One region of the Kribbella sp. NBC_01505 genome, then DNA from elsewhere that is predicted to be linked to it. Evidence: riboswitches for the same ligand, from Rfam matches in the RefSeq annotation. Region 1 holds a riboswitch; each other region holds the start of a gene.
What was found. Region 1 has a riboswitch for cobalamin ahead of OG474_RS15270 (CbtB domain-containing protein). Riboswitches for the same ligand answer to the same signal wherever they lie in the genome.
Positions count from the first base shown of each region.

Region 1 (7,499 bases):
GAGAATCCCGAAGATCGATTGGTGTTCCTGAAATGACTTCACGCGTCCGAACGGTGACGTTCGATACCCACGACCCCTACGAACTGGCCGGCTTCTGGGTGCAGGTCCTCCGCGCCTCGCGCAACCCCGACGACCATCCCGACGACCCCGGAGCCGAGGTCATCACCGACGGCATGACTCTGCTGTTCGAGCGCAACGACGACGACAAGGTCGTCAAGAACCGCGTCCACCTCTGCCTGGAACCAGACACCACCCGCGACGCCGAGGTCGAGTGGCTCCAAACCCTCGGCGCCACCATCGCCAACGACCTCCGCAACCCCGACGGCACCGGCTGGGTCGTCATGCACGACCCCGAAGGCAACGAATTCTGCGTCCTCCGCAGCGCCGGCGAGCGCGCCGCCACCAGCTGACCACCGAGGTCATCGGACTATACGGTTTCCGTATAGTACTATACGGAATGTGGTTACTTCTCCGTCGGCGCTGATGCCGATCTTTCGCTCTGAGGCGCAGGCCAGGATTCTCGCCTGGCTACTCCTGGTGCCCGACCGTGAGCAGCCCATCGCGACGCTTGAGCAGGTCGCCGGAGTCGCACAGCCCAATACCCTCCGCGAGGTCAACCGCCTGGTCGAGGGCGGGCTACTTCGCGAACGACGCGCCGGCAACGCCCGCTTGGTCTCAGCCAACACGGCCAGCCCGTACTTCGAGCCGTTGGTGCAGATCCTCGGCCGGGCCTACGGCCCCGCCGTCGTCGTACCGCAGACGTTGTCGGAGGTCCCCGGGATCAAGCTCGCAGTCATCATCGGCTCTTGGGCTCGGCGCTATCTCGGCGAGCCCGGACCGCCCCCGAACGACGTCGACGTGATCGTGGTCGGCGAGCCTCAGCCGCGCGCGTTGCGCCGAGCCAACGCGCAACTCGAGGAGCAACTCGGCGTCCCCGTCCAGCTCACGGTGGTTACCTCGCAGGACTGGGTCGGACGAACAACCCGCTTCATCCAAACCGTCCAGAACAAGCCGTATCTGACAGTCATTGACAACACCGGAGCCGAACAGTGAACGCCGCAGCCCGCGCCACCGTCCGTCCGCTCGGCGAGTGTGAGAAGTGTGCACTCCCGTCCCAGGCCGGGCCAGGCGCACGGGTACGGGTCTCCGCTGGGCACGGTCGCGGGTGCTGGGGAGCAAAACCGCCCGATTCAGGGGGGAGCACTCCCCGAACCGGTTTAGGGACAGCGATCGGGTCCGACCCGGACACTCCCTAAACCGCTTTGGGGAGCACAACCAACCGATTCCGGTTCACTAGCCTCCCCGAACCAGACACGTTTGCCGGCACAAGAGCTGTCGGCTGTCGCCCTGACTGGTGACCGAGCGGTGGATCTGATCCGCGGGATCCGTCGTGAGCTCGCAGGCAGCTGAGCGCTGCGCCGACAGTTGTCAGCCGAAGGCGAGGGACCAGCTGCCGGCGTGGTGGGACAGGTTGACCGTTGCCAAGGGGCGGACGTCGACGTGCCGCAGCGACTCCGCCGGAGCGTCGAGCACATAGAGGACCACGGCGCGCACGACAGCCGGGTGAACGACTGCGACGAACTTGTTGCCCTCCCCGGCCACGAGATCGCCCAGCCAGTCGGCTACGCGGGTGATCACGTCGTTCTCCGTCTCACCGCCTGGAGTCGCCGTGTGGGGGCGCTCCAGCCAGGCAGCGACCCGGGTCGGGTCGGCCGTTAGCAACTCCTCCAGGCCGTGGCCGGACCAGTCGCCATAGTCTCGGTCGCGGAGGGCTGGCTCGACGACCGGGGTTAGGCCTAGGGCTTCGGCGGTGCGGAGGGCGGCGGGTTCGGGGCCGGTGTAGGTGGTGTCGGCCTGGAGTTTTAGCTCGCGGGCCGACTCGACGCTTGCCGGGTCCGGGTCGGGTGCACCACCTAGGACGAGGCCGCGCAGCGCGGGGGTCAGTGCGTGGGCGACCAGCGTCAACGAGCTCAAACAGACACCTTCTGTTCGGATGGCCGGCGGGCCACCGTGGCGGCGTACCCGAAACCGAGCAGGAGCCACAGCGTCGCCTGCGTACCTAGCGAGGCGAACCGGAACTGCCAGAGCAGCGTAGCGGGGAACGCGTCCGGAACCTCGTTGATCCGCGGCAGGATCAGGTATGCCGCCACGACGGTCACCACGAGTCCGGCGACTCCACCGGCCAGCCGGGCCACGTCGCCGTACCGGGCTGCCCATCGGGAGAGCGCGACGCCGGCCCAGACTGCGAGCAGGCCGATCACGATCGTCAGCAGATAGGTGACGGTACGGCGGGTGATCGTCTCGGGGTCACCGACGGCCGGTGGGTTCGGTGGGTACTTGAGGAACGGGACCAGGACGACGCCGATGAAACCGGCGGCGGCCAGGCCGAGGGCGGCGTACGCGTCGTTGCCGGTGCGTAGGCGGCGCCGGAGCAGCGTGAAGCCGACCGCGAAGATGCCGCCGAGGGCGACGCCGGACAGGCCGGTGGCCAGGAACAAGCCCGCCTTCTGGCCGCTACGGCTGACCAGCGGAGCTTCTTCTTCACCAGCCGCATGCTCGTCGCCAGAGCCGTGGTCATGACTGTGCGCGGTGGCGTTGGCCTCTTCGATCGCGATCGCGGCGTCAACCCGCGGCTCGCCCATCACATAAGCGAAGGTTCCGGCCAGCAGGCCGGCGAAGAGTCCGACGATCAGACCGCGCACCAGGAGTGATCCGAAGGTGCGCATCAGTCAGTGGCAGGGCACGCCGAGGAGGTGACGGCCGTCGTGCATCAGCTCGTGCAGGTACATGCCCGACTGCGACACGGCCCCCTGGTCGAAGCCGACCAGATACGCGAGCAGGAGCAGCAGACCGACGCTGAGAGCGGAGAGAAGAAGCAACCGGGACGAGATCGCCGGTACGCCGACCGACTGGGCAGGAGCTGCCATCTGAACCTCCTGGGGAAGTGCGCGTCCCCTTAGAAAGGCTGCTGGTGCCCGAGCATCCTGACTCGCGAGCAGCTGCTCGCTCACAGTGGCGCGGCCGTGCCGGACTTCCACCGGCTTACCTCGTGGCATCGCAGTTGTCACCCGAACCGTAGCCCGCTCTCCGTTGAAGGGTCAACGAGCTACGGCCGAGGGGTGAGAATGGCCTCACCAGGCCGCTTCCGTGCCTATGGTGAGCAGATGCCCTCCGCTCATCATCTGGTCGCCTTCGCTGTGACCGCGCTCGTGATCATCATCGTTCCCGGCCCGAGTGTGCTGTTCATCGTCGGTCGCGCGCTGGCGGTCGGTCGCCGGGAGGCGGTGCTGACGATGCTGGGGAACACGCTGGGCGCCTCGGTGATGCTGGTGCTGATCGCGCTTGGCCTCGGCACGCTGATCGCGGCCAGCGCGGTGGCGCTCACCGTGGTGAAGCTGGCCGGGGCGGCGTACCTGATCTATCTCGGGGTGCATGCCTTCCGCACGCGGAAGTCGCTGGTGACGGCGATGACCTCGGGCGTCAAGCCGTCCAGCAGCGGCCGGACGATCCGGCAGGGGTTCCTGGTCGGGGTGACCAACGCCAAGACCGCGGTGTTCTTCGCGGCCGTGCTCCCGCAGTTCGTCGATCAGCACGCCGGCAGCCCGGCCTGGGCACAGATCGTGCTGCTCGGCCTTATCTTCGTCACGATCGCGCTCATGTCGGACAGCCTGTGGGCTGTCGTGGCCGGTACGGCGCGCGAGTGGTTCGCCCGCTCACCGCGCCGGCTCGAGCTCGTTGGAGGCACCGGCGGGCTGATGATCATCGGCCTCGGCGCCGGGATCGCCGTCAGCGGGACGAAGGAGTAGTCCGCCGCGCCGCCTGCACTCCGAGCAACGCCAGTACGGCGGGGACTCCGAACGCGACCAGGTAGGCGGTCACCGGGGAGTGCGGCTCGATCGCCGCGAAGAGCGAACCGCCGACGGCCAGGACCGTTGCCGTGGACAACGAGTCGCTGAGCTGCGCGGCCGAACTGTTCACGCCCTGCTCGGCGCGCTCGGAGTACTCGAGGACCAGCACCGACAACGTCGGGAACACCGTTCCCATCCCGAAGCCGGTCAGGCTCCAGCCGAGGATGCCGACGACGACCGGCACCGCCGGGTTCAGCGTCAGAACGGCGATGGCGATCCCCGCGACGATCGCGAGCATGCCCACCTGCAGGAACACGTCCGGGCCGAACCGGTGCCGCGGCCGACCCCGCCACCACGACGCGAGCGTCCAGCTCACCCCGCTCACGGTCAGCACCAGGCCCGCGAGGGCCGGCGACAGCCCGCGCTCCCGGGTCAGCATCAGCGGCAGGAACACCTCCGCCCCGAACCCGGCCGCGGCAACCAGCCCGCGCAAGGCGACGACCGACGGCAGTCCCCGCCCGAGCACGAAGGTCCCCCGCGGCAGCAGTTTCGGCGCGAACACCGCGATCGCGGCCAGGCCGACCACCAGCAACGCGATCTGCAGTACGCCGTGTTGCTGGCCGCCGTAGTTCAACGCAGCCACGCCGATCGCGGCCGCCACGGCCCACAGCGTCTGCTTGTTCCACAGCCGCCCCGGGCGTACGTCGTACCGGTCTCCCCGAGCCAATCCGGGCCGCATCACGAAGACCGCCGGAATCGCCAGCACCGGTACGGCGAGGAACACGATCCGCCAGCTGGCGTGCTCGACGATCAGCCCCGCGATCGCCGGACCGACGAGCGACGGCACCACCCAGCCGGTCGCGAACGCGGCGAAGATCTTCGGCCGCAGAATCGCCGGGTACAGCTGGCCGACCACGACGTACAGAGCGACCGTGAGCAGGCCGGCGCCGAAGCCCTGGATGATCCGGCCGGCGACCAGGACCTCCATGCTCGGCGCGAAGCCGGCGATGACCAGGCCACCGAGGAACCAGGCGGTGCCGTGCCAGAGCGGCCGGGTCGGCCCGCGCAGGTCACTCCAGGTGCCGGAGACAACCATTCCGACCACGCCCGAGGCCAGCGGACCGCCGAAGGCGAGCGCGTAGAGGTACAGGCCGTCGAGCGCCTGGGCGACGGTTGGCATCGCGGTCGTCACGGCCAGGTTCTCGAAGGCGACGAGCGTGATCAGCGCGACCATGCCGATCGTCAGCGCACGGTACTGCGGGGACATCACCCCTGGGGTCGTCCGGGTCGGTTCGGCGGTCGTGGTCATGCCGACCACCCTCCGACCTCAAGTGCACTTGAAGTCAATTGCCGTGCTTCGAACTCAGCTACAGGGCGGCGGCGAGCACCAGAGCGAGGATCGGGGGCAGGGCCTGGGAGGCCGCGGCCTGGATCATCCGGCGGTCGGAGACGACCAGCACGATGCCCGCGCCGGCCATGCAGGCGCAGCTGAAGAGCGCGATCGCGTGCCCCTTGTCGCCACCCGCGATCAGGCCGCCGAGCGCACCCGCCGCCAGGAACAGGTTGTAGAAGCCCTGGTTGAACGCCCACGGCCGCGCGGCCGCCGCCTCGGTCTCGTCCTTGACCAGGAACCGCTGGTACGTGCTCGGCTTGCGGAACAGCAGGCTCTCCATCGCGAACACCACGACATGGAACAGCCCGGCCACCACGACGAATATCTGTGCGACGACGCTCATGGCCGAACCGTACTACCAGGCGAACGCCCGCGCCGGGTTCGACCGGAATATCGCGTCGGCCGCGTCGGCGCCGAACGCACCGGTGAGCCGCGGCCGGAGCGTGGTCAGCAGGAACGACATCCCCGGCCCCTCGCCGGTCGCGCCCCGCGCCTTCGCGGTCGTCGTGTCCCCGCCGAGCAGCAGCCGATCGCCGTACCCGCCGTCGATGAGCGCGGCCAGGCAGGCGAGCAGCTGCGGATCGGTCGCGTTGTTGGCCCGCGAAGGACCATCGAACGCGAGCCACGCACCGCGCTTCGCCAGGTCGAGATGAGCGCGCGAGTCGGGAAAGCGATTGAGGTGTCCGAGAATCACACTCGACGGCGGTACGTCGAGCCTGTCGACCAGCAGATCCAGTACGGCGTCAGCCGCGGAACCGAGCTCGTGGTGGATGGCGATCGGGGCGCCGGTGGTGTGATGGGCCTCGGCCGCCGCGGCCATCACGAACCGGGCATGCTCGTCGAGCCGATGGAATCCACCGGCCACCTTGATCAGCCCGGCCCGGACCGAACTGTTGCCGATGCCAACGGTCAGCTCGGCGTGAAAGATCTCCGCCAACCGCGGCCGTACCTTCTCGACGAACCCCTCCGGGTAGTGCTCAGCCCGATGCAACCCGGTCGCCGCGATCAGCGAAACCCCAGTCCTGGTTGAGATTCCAGGCAACTCCTCGACCCGCCGACCCAGCCCATGCGGAGTCCACTGCACGATCGCCTGCCCACCCACCGCAGCAAACTCCCCCACCTCAGCCAACGCAGCCGCCGCATCATCCAGCTCCTGCCCAACCAGCAACGCCGACCGAAAAAACAAGTGATCATGCGCGTCGCAAATCCCCAGCCCCTCCGGCCTGAGCTCCCCCACCACCGTCCGAATCATCACACCCCCAACCTAAACCGCCCCCGGACCACCCCCGCCGCCTTGAGCACCCACCAACCACCACCAACGCGAAAAAACGACTGACCCGTGCTCAAGGCCAGCAGGGGAGGCGGCCTTGAGCACGGGTCGACCATTCTGCACGCGGAAAAGTGGTTGAGGGGTGCTCAAGGCGCGGGTCTGCCGGTGGCAGGGAATGGGAGCGCCCCCCGAGCCTTGGGCTCGGGGGGCGCGGAGTGCGTGGGTCAGGCGGCTTGCTTGCGGGGGCCGCGACGACGACGGCCGCCGCGCGAGGCGGACGGGCTGTCACCGTTGCGGGGCGAGGTCGACGTCGCGACGACGCGGGACTGGTTGCCCCCACCTGCGGCGCGGGGCGACGTGGTGCGGGTCGAGGTAGTGCTGCCGGCGGCTGCGCGGGTGCGGCCCCCACCGGAGGCACCGCCACGACCGCGGCCGCGACCGCGACCCGGAGTCGAGGTGGTGGCAGCGACCGGCGCCTTCACCGGGGGCTCGACGAAGACCCGCTCGCCCGGAGCCAGCTCGGCCAGCAACGGGTCGCCCACCGTCAGCTTCGTGGTCTTCGGGGAGATGCCGGCCTTGCGCGTCAGATCGCGCACGTCGCGGACCTGGTCGTCGGTCATCAGCGTGACGACGGTGCCCTCGGCGCCCGCGCGGGCCGTACGGCCGGAGCGGTGCAGGTAGGCCTTGTGCTCGACCGGCGGGTCGGCGTGGATGACGAGCGTGATGTCGTCGACGTGGATACCGCGGGCCGCGATATCGGTCGCGACCAGCGTCTTCGCCGTACCGTCCGAGAAGGCTTCGAGGTTGCGCGTCCGCGCACCCTGCGACAGGTTCCCGTGCAGCTCGACCGCCGGCACACCGGAGGCGATGAGCTTCTTGGTCAGCGACTTGGCGCCGTACTTCGTGCGCGTGAAGACGAGCGTGCGGCCCGGCGCGGCGGTCAGGTCGACGAGCACCGGGACGCGGCTGTCGGACTTCACGTGCAGCA
Region 1 is NZ_CP109425.1:3,253,074-3,260,572, forward strand. It holds gene OG474_RS15245 (class I SAM-dependent methyltransferase) at 1-36, shown strand, start outside; gene OG474_RS15250 (VOC family protein) at 33-410, shown strand; gene OG474_RS15255 (hypothetical protein) at 460-1,053, shown strand; gene OG474_RS15260 (histidine phosphatase family protein) at 1,429-1,974, opposite strand; gene OG474_RS15265 (CbtA family protein) at 1,971-2,726, opposite strand; gene OG474_RS15270 (CbtB domain-containing protein) at 2,730-2,927, opposite strand; cobalamin riboswitch at 2,961-3,087, opposite strand; gene OG474_RS15275 (LysE family translocator) at 3,165-3,806, shown strand; gene OG474_RS15280 (MFS transporter) at 3,787-5,157, opposite strand; gene OG474_RS15285 (DUF1304 domain-containing protein) at 5,216-5,584, opposite strand; gene OG474_RS15290 (phosphotriesterase) at 5,597-6,493, opposite strand; gene OG474_RS15295 (DEAD/DEAH box helicase) at 6,736-7,499, opposite strand, start outside.

Region 2 (7,499 bases), 3.9 Mb from region 1:
GGCAACCGGTCACTCGGCACGTACGAGTCAGCGAGACCGACCGCGATCGCGTCCCCCGCCCGTACCGATCCGGCCGTCAGCGCCAGGTGTGTGCCCAGCTCCCCCGGCGCGCGCGACAGCAGATAGGTGCCGCCGACATCGGGGAAGAAGCCGATCCCGGTCTCCGGCATGCCGATCTTCGACCGCTCGGTGACGACCCGGATGCTCGCGTGCGCGGACAGTCCGATCCCGCCGCCGAGCACGATGCCGTCCATCACCGCGACGAACGGCTTCGGGTACTCCGCGATCTCCGCGTCCAGCCGGTATTCGTCGGCCCAGAACTCGGTCGACGCCGTACCGCCGGCGATCCCGTCGTGGTAGATCGAGACGATGTCCCCACCCGCACACAACCCACGCTCACCACTGCCGGTCAGGACAACGGTCTGTACGGCGGGGTCAGCGGCCCACTCGTCGAGAACCCGGCGGATGATCGTGACCATCTCGTGCGTGAGGGCGTTGATGGACTTCGGCCGGTTCAGCACCAGGTGACCGGCGTGACCGTCGATGTAAGTCAGTACCGGGGATTCCTCTGTGGTGGTCACGCGGCCTCCTCGACGAGGGCCCGCCCGATGATCAGTCGCATGATCTCGTTGGTTCCTTCCAGGATCTGGTGCACGCGCAGGTCACGCACGACCTTCTCGATACCGTATTCACTCAGGTAGCCGTAGCCGCCGTGGAGTTGCAGCGCCGAGTTCGCGACTGTGAACGCCGTGTCGGTGACGAACCGTTTCGCCATCGCGCACACCTTCGCCGCGTCGGCAGCTTGGCTGTCGAGCACACCCGCCGCGTGGTACAGGAGGCAGCGGGCGGCACTCAGCTCGGTGTCCATATCCGCGAGCTGGAACAGCAACGCCTGCTGGGATACGAGCGGCGCACCGAACGCCGACCGCGTCTGCAGATAGCGGGTCGCTTGCTCGAGCGCCCACTGCGCACCGCCCAGCGAACATGCGGCGATGTTGAGCCGGCCGCCGTTCAGACCGCGCATCGCGATCCCGAACCCGTCGCCCTCTTCGCCGAGCCGCTGATCCAGCGGGACGCGGACTCCTTCGAGGATGACCTGCCGGGTGGGCTGAGCGTTCCAGCCCATCTTGCGTTCGTTCGCACCGAACGACAGGCCCGGCGCATCCCCCGGAACGATGAAGGCCGTGATCCCGCGCGGGCCCGGTACGCCGGTTCGCGCCATCACGACGTAGACGCTGGAGGATCCGGCGCCGGAGATGAACTGCTTGACCCCGTCGAGCACGTAGGCATCGCCGTCGCGGCGCGCGGTGGTGCGTAGCGCACCGGCGTCCGAACCGGCCTCGGGCTCGGTCAGGCAGTAGCTGCCGAGGTCCTCCATCGCGGTCATGCCCGGGACCCAGCGCTCGCGCTGCCCGGCCGTGCCGGCCTTGTCGATCATCGAGGTGACCATGTTGTGGATCGACACGTAGGCAGCGATCGAGGTGTCGCCGCGGGACAGCTCCTCGAAGATGGTCACCGCCTCGCGCCGGCCGAGACCGGACCCGCCGACGTCCTCGGCGACGCAGATACCACCGAGGCCGAGGTCACCGGCCCGGCGCAGCACGTCGACCGGGAAGTGCTTGTCCTGATCCCACTGGACGGCGTACGGCGCGAGCTCGCTCTCGGCGAACTTCCGCACCGACGCCGCAATGGCTTGCAGTTCCTCAGTCATCGATCAGCTCATCGTCGGGATGACGAAGCTGGCGCCCTCTTTGGCACCTGAGGGCCAGCGCTGGGTGACGGTCTTGGTCTTGGTGTAGAAGCGGAACGAGTCGGGACCGTGCTGGTTCAGGTCGCCGAATCCGGACCGCTTCCAGCCACCGAAGGTGTGGTAGGCGATCGGCACCGGGATCGGCACGTTCACTCCGACCATGCCGACATCGACGCGGGACGTGAAGTCGCGCGCGGTGTCGCCGTCGCGGGTGTAGATCGAGACACCGTTGCCGTAGGCATGCTCTGTCGGCAGCCGCAGCGCGTCCTCGTAGTTCTCGGCGCGGGCGATCACCAGCACCGGCCCGAAGATCTCCTCGTCGTAGATCCGCATGCCCGGGGTGACCCGGTCGAACAGCGTCGGGCCCAGGAAGAAGCCGGACTCGTGACCGGCGAGGCTGAAGTCGCGGCCGTCGACCAGCAGCTCGGCGCCTTCCTCGATGCCGATCGCGATGTAGTCGAGCACCCGCTGCCGCGCCTCGGCCGTGACGAGCGGTCCGTAGTCCGACTTCTCGTCCAGGCTGTGGCCGACATTCAGATTGGCGATGCGTTCCCGCAGCTTGGCGACCAGCGCATCCGCGGTCTCCTGCCCGACCGGTACGGCGACCGAGATCGCCATGCACCGTTCACCCGCGGAACCGTACCCGGCGCCGACGAGCGCATCGGCGGCGTCGTCCAGGTCCGCGTCCGGCATGATGATCATGTGGTTCTTGGCGCCACCGAAACACTGTGCGCGCTTGCCGTTGGCGGCCGCGCTCTCATAGATGTACTGCGCGATCGGCGTGGAACCGACGAAGCCGACGGCCCGGACCCGCGGGTCCTCCAGGAGCGTGTCGACCGCCTCCTTGTCGCCGTTCACCACGTTGAACACACCGGCCGGCAGCCCGGCCTCGAGGAACAGTTCGGCGATCCGCAGCGGCACCGAGGGGTCACGCTCGGACGGCTTCAGGATGAACGAGTTGCCGGCGGACAGCGCGGGGCCGGCCTTCCAGAGCGGGATCATCGCCGGGAAGTTGAACGGCGTGATGCCCGCGACGACGCCGAGCGGCTGACGCAGCGAGTAGACGTCGATGCCGGTCCCGGCACCGGCGCTGAACTCGCCCTTGAGCAGGTGCGGACCACCCGCGGCGAACTCGATCACCTCGAGACCGCGCTGGATGTCGCCCTTGGCGTCCGCGACCGTCTTGCCGTGTTCGCTCGACAGCAGCCGCGCCAGCGACTCCATGTCCTTGTTGACCAGGTCGAGGAAGCGCAGCAGCACGCGCGCGCGGCGCTGCGGGTTCCAGGCGGCCCACTCGCGCTGGGCCTGCTCGGCGTTGTCGATCGCCGCGACCACCTCGGCCTTGCTCGCCAACGGGACCCGCGACTGCACGGTGCCCTGGTTGGGGTCGAACACGTCCGCGAAGCGGCCGGACGTCCCCTCGATGTGCCGACCTGCGACGAAGTGACTCAGCTCGTTGACCAACGTCTCGCTCCCTTGAGGGCAACCTGACCAGGGCGTGTCTCTTAAGTCCGCGCCGTAGGCGGGGAGTTAAGAGACACGCCCTAATTACTAGGACGTGCGACAAATTAGCTGGACGTCCTAGTACTTTCCTAGGGCGTGGATCACAACCGCGGAACCCGGCCCGATTGCGTAGGCTGATCGGGTAGCTGGTTCGTCCTGGCAGCCGGTCAGGACGTCGCAAGAGGGAACCCGGTGTGAATCCGGGACTGCCCCGCAGCGGTAAGTGGGAACGACCACCGTCATACGCACTGGACCGAGAGGTCTGGGAAGCGACGGTCAGTAGGTGTCCGGCCCGCCGGACGTGCCCACGAGTCCGAAGACCTGCCAGCCACCCGCGGTGCGCCCGACGTACCGCGGTGATCACGAGGCCTCGTGGGAGGGCCGGGCGTGCCATTGCGTCTGCCTGCCTCCCTGCGTGCCTCTGGTCCTTCAAGACTGGCTCGCTAAGGAGAGACGCTTGACCACCGTGCACGGCTACCCCAGGCAAGGCCCGAACCGGGAGCTGAAGAAGGCGATCGAGGGCTACTGGAAGGGTTCAGTCACCGCCGACGCCCTCCGGCAGACCGCCGCCGAGCTCCGCCGGTCCAACTGGCAGCAGCTCGCCGACGCCGGGATCGACGAGGTCCCGACCGGTGACTTCTCGTACTACGACCATGTGCTGGACACCTCCGTCCTGCTCGGCGCGATCCCGGAGCGCCACCGCACCGCGGTCGCGGCGGACGCGCTGGACGGCTACTTCGCCATGGCACGCGGTACCCAGGAGGTCGCTCCGCTGGAGATGACCAAGTGGTTCGACACGAACTACCACTACCTGGTCCCCGAGCTCGGCCCGGACACCACGTTCGCCGCCGACTCCACCAAGCAGGTCGCCGAACTGCGCGAGGCTCTCGCGCTCGGCCTCAAGGCCCGCCCGGTCCTGGTCGGACCGATCACCTACCTCCTGCTCGCCAAGCCGGCGCCCGGCGTGGCCGAGGACTTCGAACCGCTGTCGCTGCTGCCCCAAATCCTTCCCGTGTACGCCGAGATCCTCGGCGACCTGCGCGCGGCCGGTGCCGAGTGGGTGCAGCTGGATGAGCCGGCTCTGGTCCAGGACCGGACCGCGGACGAGTTGGCCGCGACCACTCGCGCGTACGCCGAACTCGGTGGTCTGCTCGATCGCCCGAAGCTCCTGGTCGCGTCGTACTTCGACCGGCTCGGCGAGGCGCTGCCGGTGCTGGCCAAGTCGCCGATCGAGGGACTGGCCATCGACTTCACCGGTCCGGCCGCGGCAAACCTCGACGACCTGGCCGCCGTACCGGAGATTCGCCAGAAGCGACTCGTCGCGGGCGTCGTCAACGGCCGGAACATCTGGCTGAACGATCTGCCCAAGTCGCTGTCCACGCTGGCCGTTCTGCTCGGCTTGGCCGACCAGGTCGACGTCAGCTCGTCGTGTTCACTTCTGCATGTGCCGCTCGACGTGGCGGCTGACACCGACCTTGATCCGGAGGTCGCCGGCTGGCTCGCGTTCGCCCGGCAGAAGACGGCTGAGATCGTGACGCTGGCCCGCGGGATCACCGAAGGCACTGAGGCGATCGAGGCCGAGCTGGAGGCCAACCGCGCGGCGCTGGGGTCACGGGCCGGTTCGGCGTTGACCAACAACCCGGTCGTGCGGGCGCGAGTTGCAGCAGTCACCGCCGATGACAGCCGCCGGGTGGCGTCGTACGGGGAGCGAAGCGCGGCGCAGCAGAAGCGGCTCGAGCTGCCGTTGCTGCCGACGACCACGGTCGGCTCGTTCCCGCAGACCACCGAGCTGCGGACTGCGCGGGCGGATCTGCGTGCGGGCCGGATCGACGAGGCGCAGTACGACGAGCGCATCGCGGCCGAGATCCGGGAGGTGCTGACCTTCCAGGAGAAGGCCGGGCTCGACGTCCTGGTGCACGGTGAGCCTGAGCGCAACGACATGGTGCAGTACTTCGCCGAGCAGCTCGACGGGTACGTCGCCACGCAGCACGGCTGGGTCCAGTCGTACGGCACCCGGTATGTGCGGCCGCCTGTCCTCGTCGGAGACATTTCCCGTCCGGAACCGATGACGGTCCGCTGGTGGAAGTACGCCCAGTCGCAGACTGACCGGCCGGTGAAAGGCATGCTCACGGGACCGGTCACGATGCTGGCCTGGTCGTTCGTCCGCGACGATCAACCGCGCAGTGAAACTGCTCGGCAGGTCGCGCTCGCCCTCCGCGACGAGGTCGTCGACCTGGAGACCGCAGGCGCCGCAGTCATTCAGGTGGACGAACCCGCCCTCCGCGAGACGTTGCCGTTGCGGCAGGCGGATCGCGCCGCCTACCTGAACTGGGGCACGGAAGTCTTCCGGCTGACAACCAGCGGGGTACGTGCGGATACGCAGATCCATACGCATATGTGTTACGTCGAGTTCGGCGACATCCTCAACGCACTCGACGAGATGGATGCCGATGTCGCCAGCCTGGAGGCGGCCCGCTCGCACATGCAGGTCGCGCACGAACTCGGCGCGGCCGGCTACCCGCGCGGCGTCGGTCCGGGCGTCTACGATATCCACTCACCCCGGGTCCCCAGTACGCCGGAAGTGGTGTCTTTGCTGCACAAGGGGCTGGACGCGATCCCGGCCGCACGCCTCTGGGTCAACCCGGACTGCGGCCTGAAGACTCGCGGCTGGCCCGAGGTCCGCGACTCGCTGCAGAACCTGGTCGGCGCAGCCCGCGAGATCCGGGCGGCCCACGGCGACTGACGAGTAACGGCCGGAGCCTGATCGGCTCCGGCCACCTCGTCCTTTCGAACGGCGTGGCGGTTTCGCAGGTGCCGTAGGGTGGGCACCAGAACAACCTCTTCAAGGTTCTCGTTGTCGTGACCGGCCGCAGCTGAAGATCGCGGCGGATGTGTCTACGCGGACTGAGCAGATTTCCTGCCCAATTGGCTCCGCAGCCATCACGATGTGAGGACCTCATGCCATCCGCCGGCACGATGCTGACCGCTACCCAAAAACAGCCGACCACCACGCCGAAGGGCAGCGACTTCGCGCCGTTGCTCCGGGAGATCAAGGCCGCCGGGCTGCTCGAACGCCGTACCGGTGAGTATGTGCTGGCGATCGTGATCAACCTGCTCTGCCTGGGCGCGGTGGTCGCCGGGCTCATCCTGCTCGGCAACTCGTGGCTCGTGCTGCTGCTGACGATCCCGGCCGGCATCTTCAGCACGCGGGCGGCGTTCTTCGGCCACGACGCGGGGCACCAGCAGATCGGCAGCTCGCGCCGGCTGCACGACGCGATCGGTCAGCTGCACGCCAACTTCCTGCTCGGCATGAGCTACGGCTGGTGGAACGACAAGCACAACAAACACCACGCGAACCCGAACCACACCGACAAGGACCCGGACGTCGCCGCGGGTGTCCTGGTCTGGACGCTCGCCCAGGCCGAGGGCCGCCAGGGCCTGTACGGCTGGCTGAGCCGCAACCAGGCGCGCATCTTCTTCCCGTTGCTCAGCCTCGAAGGCTTCAGCCTGAAGGTCTCCGGGATCACGTACCTGCTCACGCACCGGCCGCGCCGCGAGTCCGTCCTGGAGCTCGGCCTGATCGTCGCGCACCTGACCGTGTACTTCGGTGGTCTGCTGCTGATCATGTCGCCGCAGAAGGCGCTCGTCTTCGCCGTCCTGCACCACGTGCTGTTCGGCCTGCACCTCGGCAGCGTCTTCGCGCCGAACCACAAGGGCATGGAGATGCCCGACTGCGACGCCGCGTCCAAGTGGGGTCACCTCGAGAAGCAGGTCCGGACGTCGCGCAACGTCCACGGCAACCTGGTCACCGACTGGCTCATGGGCGGTCTGAACTACCAGATCGAGCACCACCTCTTCCCGAACATGCCGCGCGCCAACCTGCGCCGCGCCCAGGGTGCGGTCCGCGCCTACTGCGAGCGCGTCGGCGTCCCCTACCTGTCGACCAACATCATCGAGTCCTACGCCCAGGGGCTGCGCCACATGCACGAGGTCGGCCGGCAGCTGCGATCCCCCGCTACGTCGTAGGTTCCTGTCAAGATGTCCCCCGTGGACATCCTGCAGCGAAACAACGTGGTCGTCACGGGCAATCCGGACGGCCGGACGGTCGTCCTGGCCCACGGCTTCGGCTGTGACCAGAACATGTGGCGACTGACTGTTCCCGCCTTGGCTCCCGAGCACCGCGTGGTCCTGTTCGACTACGTGGGTTCGGGGCAGTCGGACCTGTCCGCGTTCGACGAGTCCCGGT
Region 2 is NZ_CP109425.1:9,258,816-9,266,314, forward strand. It holds gene OG474_RS43135 (enoyl-CoA hydratase/isomerase family protein) at 1-581, opposite strand, end outside; gene OG474_RS43140 (acyl-CoA dehydrogenase family protein) at 578-1,711, opposite strand; gene OG474_RS43145 (CoA-acylating methylmalonate-semialdehyde dehydrogenase) at 1,715-3,214, opposite strand; cobalamin riboswitch at 3,384-3,597, shown strand; gene metE (5-methyltetrahydropteroyltriglutamate--homocysteine S-methyltransferase) at 3,720-5,996, shown strand; gene OG474_RS43155 (fatty acid desaturase family protein) at 6,212-7,279, shown strand; gene OG474_RS43160 (alpha/beta fold hydrolase) at 7,292-7,499, shown strand, end outside.
Region 2: it holds a riboswitch for cobalamin, as region 1 does, so the genes downstream of both, metE (5-methyltetrahydropteroyltriglutamate--homocysteine S-methyltransferase) here and OG474_RS15270 (CbtB domain-containing protein) in region 1, are expected to answer to the same signal.

Region 3 (7,499 bases), 890 kb from region 1:
GTCTGCAGGAGCCGGCCGGCGCCGAGGACCTGGACCACCATGTAGCGGCTCCAGTTCGGCTTGTTCCGGGTGTTGTAGATCACCAGGTTGCTGTCGTTCTGGACGACGAGCCGGGCGTTCGGGCTGGTGCCGGTGTTGCTCTGCCAGATCGCGGTCCGGCCGACGACGACCTCGAGGTTGCCGTTCTTCTGCATCACCACGACGGCGCCCTTGCGGTTGGTGGCCGTCGACCACAGCGCACTCTTGCCCTTGTAGAGCACCGCGTTGCCGTCGGTCTGCATGACGAACGTGTACTGGCCGTTCGTCGAGCGGATGAACTGACCGGCCCGCAGGACCTGGCCGGGCTTCAGTGCGTCGTACACCTTGGTGGCGCTCGTGGCGGCGGTCGTCGTGGCCTGCGCGGTGGCGGGCACGAGCAGCGCGCCGGTGGCGGCCATCGCCCCCGCGGCGAGGGTGGCGAGCACCTCGGTGCGTACCGACTTGGTCGAGATCATCCGGTTGTCTCCGTCTGTCCTGGGGTTAGGGCGTGTCTCTCAAGTTCTCCGAGATTGACGCCGAGGGCAACCAATCGGTTCCACGGTAGGGAGAAAAGGGTTCTTCGCCTGGGCGGAGTCCTGACAGGATGTGCCGGTGGCAGCAAGTTTCCGAGCGCGGCTCGCCCGGCTGCGTGTCGATCTGACTCCGTGGCGTGGTTCCCGAGACTTCCGGATCCTGGTGGTCTCGGGCTCGATCTTCTTCCTCGGCAGCATGTTCGGGTACGTCGCCCTGCCGTACCAGCTGTACTCGCTGACGCACTCGAACTTCGCGGTCGGCGCGATGGGCCTGATCAACATCGCCCCGCTGGTCGTCTTCGGCCTGTACGGCGGTGCGCTGGCCGATCACGTGGACCGGCGAAAGATGCTCATCTTCACCGGGATCGCGCAGGTCGCGGTCTGCGCCGTACTGCTGAGCAACACGCTGCTGTCCAACCCGCAGGTGTGGATCATCTACGTCTGTGGCGCACTGAACGCGATCGCCGCGTCACTGCAGCGACCGAGCCGGGACGCGCTGTTCCCGCGGGTGGTGAAGCATTCGGAGCTGCCGGCCGCGGTGGCACTGAACGCGTTGACCATGCAGACCGGTCAGCTGGTCGGTCCCGCGCTGGGCGGAGTCCTGGTCGGGACGGCCGGAATCGGCTGGGCCTTCGGGATCGAGCTGGCCGGGCTCGCGATCGCGACCCTGATGTACATGCGACTGAAGCCGTACCGGGTCGGCGAGCATTCGCAACCACCGAGCCTGCGCGTCATCGGCGAAGGCATCGTGTACGCCGCGCGCCGCAAGGACCTGCTCGGCACGTACGTCGTGGACATGGTCGGCATGTTCATGGCGATGCCGATCGTGCTGTTCCCGGCCTTCGCGACCGAGGTGCTGAAGGAACCGAAGCTGCTCGGCGTCCTCTACAGCGCCGAGGCTGTCGGCGCGATGATCGCGACGCTGACCATCGGCTGGACCAGCCGGGTGCATCACCACGGCCGAGCCGTCGTGATGGCGGCGGCCTGCTGGGGTGCCGCGATCGGAATCGCCGGTCTGGCGCCGAATATCTGGTTCGCGGTCGTCTTCCTCGCGTTCGCCGGCGCCGCGGACATGGTGTCCGGCATGTTCCGTTCGGTGATCTGGAACCAGACGATCCCGGACGAGAGGCGCGGCCGGCTGGCCGGGATCGAGATGCTCTCCTACATGCTCGGCCCGCTCGGTGGGCAGGCCCGGTCCGGCCTGGTCGCCGACCTGACGAGTGTCCGCACGTCGATCGTCAGCGGCGGCATCCTCTGCGTGGCCGGCGTCGCGGCCACCGGAGCCGCCCTGCGCGACTTCTGGCGGTACGACGCACGCACCGACGAGCACGCCGTCCGGGAGCGCGAGCTGCGGGCTGAGGCCGAAGCCGACGAAGCGTAGGCTTTGGCACACCATGCGTATCCGTCCGGTAGTGCCGATCGCCGTCCTCGCAGTGCTGCTCAGCGGTTGCGGTGGACCGGGGCAGGAGACTGCTCCGAGCGTGCCGCCGCTGGTCTCGGTTCCGACGACGCCTACCGAGACTCCCTCGGCAACGCCGTCGAGCACCCCGTCGTCCTCGAAGGTCGCCGACACGGTCTGCGTGCGGATGGACCAGCAGCTGGTGCAGACCACGCTTGCGGCTCCCGCCGTGCAGATTCAGCCGCAGAACTTTCCGGCGGACTTCGGCGTACCGGCGACTTATGACATCTGCCAGCTCGGCCTGAGCGCGACTCCGACCGGGCCGGTGCTGCGGGTCGGGGTCTCGGTGGAAACGGCGACGACGGCCACCCTGGCCGCGGCTCAGAAGGCGAGCAAGGGCGCCAAGCCGGCGGTCGTCGGTGCGAGCAGCTTCGGCACCAAGGCCCCCGGCTTCGGAACGGACAGCTTCGTGGTCTTCCTCCGCGACGGCCGGCTCTACAAGGTCGCCGGCCCGAAGGCCACGCTCGCGAAGTACGTCGTGCTCGCGGAGGAGGTGGACCGGCAGGTGGGCGGGCTGCCCGAGCCGCAGCCGTTGATCATTCGGCCGGACTGCGAACGTGGTTCGTCGGCCGCGGCCAAGGTGATGGGCGTGCCGGCGTACATCCGTCGGGACGGTGCGACGGAGTCCGGCGACCTGGTCTGCGGTTGGGTCGCCGCGAACAGCGTGCTGTCCACGTCAGTACGCCGTACGCCACAGGCCAAGACGTTGATGACCGCGATCCGGACGACGCCGACCGCGCAGGCGCTCCCGCTGGGTGACGAGGGGTACGTCGACACCGCGACGGGGCGGACGACGATCCGGATCGGCGACGACCGGCTGATCGATTTCGTGCCGCTACCGGCCCGGGCGATCAACCCGGACGTCATGACGCAGTTCGCGCTGGCGATGGTCTCGCAGTACCGCTGAGGTACTGTGGCGGCGCCGTGGTGCTCGGGAAGCCGGTTCAATGCCGGCGCGGCCCTCGCCACTGTGATCGGGAGTTCACCGGCAGTCCCTCGTGAGGGAGGTCACTGGCCGGTTGGCTGGGAAGACCAGGCCGGTGAACTGAGTCCCGTCAGCCAGGAGACCGGCCACGGCATGTGATCCGTCCACGAGGTGCTGGAGGAGCGGTCCTGTGCTGCGTAAGTCCGTCATTTTTGCCCTGATGCTCGGTCTGGTGACCGGTTGCGGCACGACCACCGCGGTGAATCCGCCGGGGTCGACGATCACCGTGAAGAACTGCGGGATCGACGTCACCGTCCAGGGTCCACCGAAGCGGGTGTTCGCGGCGTACCAGCCGGCCATCGAGATGGCGCATGCGCTGGGGATCTCGGACCGCCTGGTCGGTACGGCGTACCTGGACGCGGAGGTGCTCCCGGAGTACGCCGGCGCGCAGGGCAAGGCGAAGTACTACAAGAACCTGCCCAGCCGGGAGGAGCTGCTCGCGGCGAACCCGGACTTCGTGCTGTCCGGGTTCAACGACGTGTTCAGCGCCGGCGGTGGCAGCGACCAGAGCTTCGGCAGCCGTAAGAGCCTGGCCGAGCTCGGCGTCCAGACCTGGATCTTCAGCCCGCTCTGCCCGACCGCGGACGGCAAGGGCGACGAGGCGATCGATCCGTCCAGCGTCACGATGGACAACGTGTACGCCGACCTGCGCGGCCTCGGCAAGCTGTTCGGGGTCGAGGACCGGGCCGAGGAGGTCATCGCGGACCAGGAGAAGCGGATCGCCGCGGTCGAGGCCAAGGTGAAGAACGCGCCGAAGCCGACGGTCGCGATCCTGCGGCCCGGGCTGGAAGGCGGCGGGCTGACTGTCTCGGGTGGTCCGGACTTCGGCACGGTGCTGATCAAGCAGGCCGGTGGCGTGAACGCGTTCGCCGACCTGACCGCGAAGCGGAACGTGAAGATCGGCGTCGAGGAGCTGATCAAGCGCAATCCCGACTACATCCTGATCAGCGGGTGCTGCGACGCGGCGCTGACACCGGCCGCGACCAAGCCGGACGTGGACAAGCTGCTCGCGAACCCGGCGTTCCAGAATCTCAAGGCCGTCCGCAACAAGCACGTCGTACCGTGGCTGTTCGCGAATCACTCGGCCGGGGTGCGCGGTGCGTACACGACCGAGGACATCGCCAAGACGATTCACCCCGATCTGTTCAAATAACGTGCTTGTTGAAGTGAAGGGACGCGCGGCCGGACTGCTGCTGTGCGTCGCGGTGCTCGCCGTCTCCGTCCTGCTGTCGTTGAGTATCGGCAACCAGCACTTCGGTGCACACGACGTCTACCTGGCGCTGGCGGACTTCAGCGGTAGCGACAACGACCGCGTGATCCGGTATCTGCGGTTGCCTCGTACGGCTGCCGGTCTGCTCGCCGGGGCGGCGCTCGGGCTGGCCGGTGCGTTGATGCAGGGCGTGACCCGCAACCCGTTGGCCGACCCGGGAATTCTCGGCGTGAACGCCGGGGCGGCGCTGGCCGTGGTCGGGGCGATCGGCGTACTGGGTGTGCACAGCCTGACCGGCTATGTCTGGTTCGCGATGGGCGGTGCATTGGTGGCGACTGTGGTCGTCTACCTGGTCGGGGCGATCGGGCGAGGGGGCGCAACGCCGGTGAAGCTCGCGCTGGCCGGCGCGGCGATCTCCGCGCTGCTCGGGTCAGTGACGTCAGCCATCACGCTGCTCGATCTGTCAACGCTGAACGAGTTCCGGTTCTGGGTGGTCGGATCGCTCACGCTGGCGACCAGTTCGGTGATCGGCCAGGCGGTTCCGTTCATTGCCGTGGGCATCGTTCTGACCTTGGTGCTCGGGCGGTCGCTCAATCAGTTGGCGCTGGGTGATGAGCTGGCGCGGTCGCTCGGTACTCGGGTCACGTTGGTACGGGTCATGGCTGGGCTGGCGGTCGTCGTGCTCGCTGGTACGGCGACCGCGATCGCTGGGCCGATCGGGTTCCTCGGGCTCGCCGTACCGCATGTCGCACGGACGTTGGTGGGCGCGGACTATCGGTGGATCCTGCCGTGGTCGATGGTGTTGGCGCCTGCCGTGTTGCTGCTTGCGGATGTGGTTGGGCGGCTGGTGGCTCGGCCGGATGAGCTGCAGGTCGGAATCATTACCGCGTTGATCGGTGCGCCGCTGTTCATCGCGCTGGTGCGACGGCGTCGTACGGCGGCATTGTGAGGGTGTCATTGTGAGGGTGTCATTGTGAAGGCGCTCCGGGTTGGGCCGGTCTCGACGCGGGTCGATGGCTCGAGCGTTGTCTGGGCGACTGTTGCTTGGATTCTGACGCTTGCGGTTGGGGCGGTGTCGTTGACGTTGGGCGACTACCGGATTCCGTTGCCGGTGGTGCTCGATACGCTCGGCGGTCACGGAACGCTGATCCTCAACGACATTGTGGTGAACGGACGACTGCCCCGGGTGCTCGTGGGGATGGGAGTCGGTACGGCGTTCGCTGTGTCGGGAGCGATCTTCCAGCGGCTGGCGCGCAATCCGCTGGTGAGTCCGGATCTGATCGGGGTCAATGCAGGGGCCGCGCTGGCCGCCGTACTGATGATCACTGTGCTCGGGTCCGGATGGATTCCGGCGGGGGCGTTGCTCGGGTCGTTGCTGTCGGCAATTGTCGTGTACCTGCTGGCCTATCGGGATGGCATCTCGGGGTACCGGCTGGTGCTGGTCGGGATCGGGGTGACCGCGATCATCGGCTCGATCACGGCGTACCTGCTGACGCTCGCCGATATCTACACCGCGAAGAGCGCGGTGCAGTGGCTGGCCGGGAGCCTGGCCGGTCGGACCTGGACGCACGTCGTACTGATCGGGGCCGCGTTGGTGATCTTGCTGCCGGCCGCGCTCGCTGGGTCGCGGCAGCTGCGGTTGCTGGAGCTCGGTGATGATCTGGCGCGGACGTTGGCCGGTCGGGTTGAGCTCTCGCGCGGGTTGTTGATCTTGGTCGGCGTTGCGCTAGCGGCCTTGGCGACTGCGGCCGCGGGGCCGATCGCGTTCGTGGCCCTGGTCGCGCCGCAGCTCGCGCGGCGGTTGGTGGCCGAGCGGGTCGCCGGATTGTGCACGGCCGGTGCGCTTGGTGCCTTGCTGGTAGTGGTTTCCGACCTGATCGCCCGCGAGATCTTCGCGCCGACCCAGCTGCCGGTCGGCGTCGTGACCGCGTTCCTCGGGGCGCCGTACCTGCTCATCCTGATGGCTCGCGCCAACCGCATCGGCCGGGGAGGCTGACATGACCGAACTCCGGGCAGACCAACTAACCCTCGCGTACGACGGCCGCGCCGTGGTGCACGAGTTGTCCGTACTGATCCCGCGGCAGCAGATCACTGTCATCGTCGGCGCCAACGCCAGCGGAAAGTCCACCCTCCTGCGCGGACTCGCACGACTGCTCACTCCGCGCGGTGGAGCGGTGTACCTGGACGACGTAGACCTGTCGAAGGTCAGCGCCGCCCGCCTGGCAACCCAGCTAGGCATGCTCCCGCAACAACCAGTCGCGCCGGACGGCATCACGGTCGCGGACCTCGTCGGTCGCGGCCGGCATCCGCATCAACGCTGGTTCCGCCAATGGTCGTCAGAGGACGAGCGCGTGGTCAGCTCCGCCCTGGCCGCGACCGGCGTCGCCGAGCTGGCCGACCGTTCCCTGGACGAGCTCTCCGGCGGCCAACGCCAACGCGTCTGGATCGCCCTCGCCCTGGCCCAAGACGCCGACACCATGCTCCTCGACGAGCCAACCACCTTCCTGGACCTGGCCCACCAACTCGAGATCCTCGACCTCGTCCAAGACCTCAACCGCAAGCACCACAAGACGATCGTCCTCGTCCTCCACGACCTGAACCTCGCCGCCCGCTACGCCGACCACCTAATAGCCCTCAAAGACGGCCGCATAGCCGCCACCGGCACCCCCACCGAAGTAATCACCCCCGCCACAGTCGCCACCGTCTTCAACCTAACCGCCCAAGTAATCCCCGACCCCCTGACCAACACCCCCCTGGTAATCCCCGTCCCCCGCCCCACCAACGACAGCTAGCCGCCCCTCCCTCCACCCCTTTTTCGTTCGGCACCCCCCAGCTGGAGGGATATCCCCGCGGTTGGGGGGTTGCCCCCTGAAAATACGAGCGGGCAACCCCCCGGGCCAGCAGGCATCGGGTCCCATTGGCTGACGGTGTCGGATCAAACGCGGGTTCCCCGCAAACCCGCGCCCACTCGCTTTGTGGAACATCGCGGCCGCTATACGCACATTCTTTACCACAAAGGCGATCCCGCCCGCCTCCGGCATCCGAGCCACCCGCTCCCCCGCTAGCGTCCGAAGGATCGCAGTACGACGTCGGCGTGTTCTTCGGACGTTAGCCGCGACAACTGCGCGCCGTACCGGACAGGCCGGACACGTACCCGGTGGCTGGTCGCCGCGGCGGCCGATTTACTGAAGTGCTAGGCGGGCGTCGCGTGTGGTTGAGGGGGATGGTGCGGTCGGTGACCGCGTGCCGGTCGTTTGAGCTTCCGGGCTTCGGTTGCGGTCCCGGAAAACGAGG
Region 3 is NZ_CP109425.1:4,139,301-4,146,799, forward strand. It holds gene OG474_RS19585 (hypothetical protein) at 1-494, opposite strand, end outside; gene OG474_RS19590 (MFS transporter) at 631-1,932, shown strand; gene OG474_RS19595 (hypothetical protein) at 1,946-2,917, shown strand; cobalamin riboswitch at 2,908-3,101, shown strand; gene OG474_RS19600 (ABC transporter substrate-binding protein) at 3,126-4,148, shown strand; gene OG474_RS19605 (FecCD family ABC transporter permease) at 4,162-5,154, shown strand; gene OG474_RS19610 (FecCD family ABC transporter permease) at 5,179-6,201, shown strand; gene OG474_RS19615 (ABC transporter ATP-binding protein) at 6,203-6,997, shown strand.
Region 3: it holds a riboswitch for cobalamin, as region 1 does, so the genes downstream of both, OG474_RS19600 (ABC transporter substrate-binding protein) here and OG474_RS15270 (CbtB domain-containing protein) in region 1, are expected to answer to the same signal.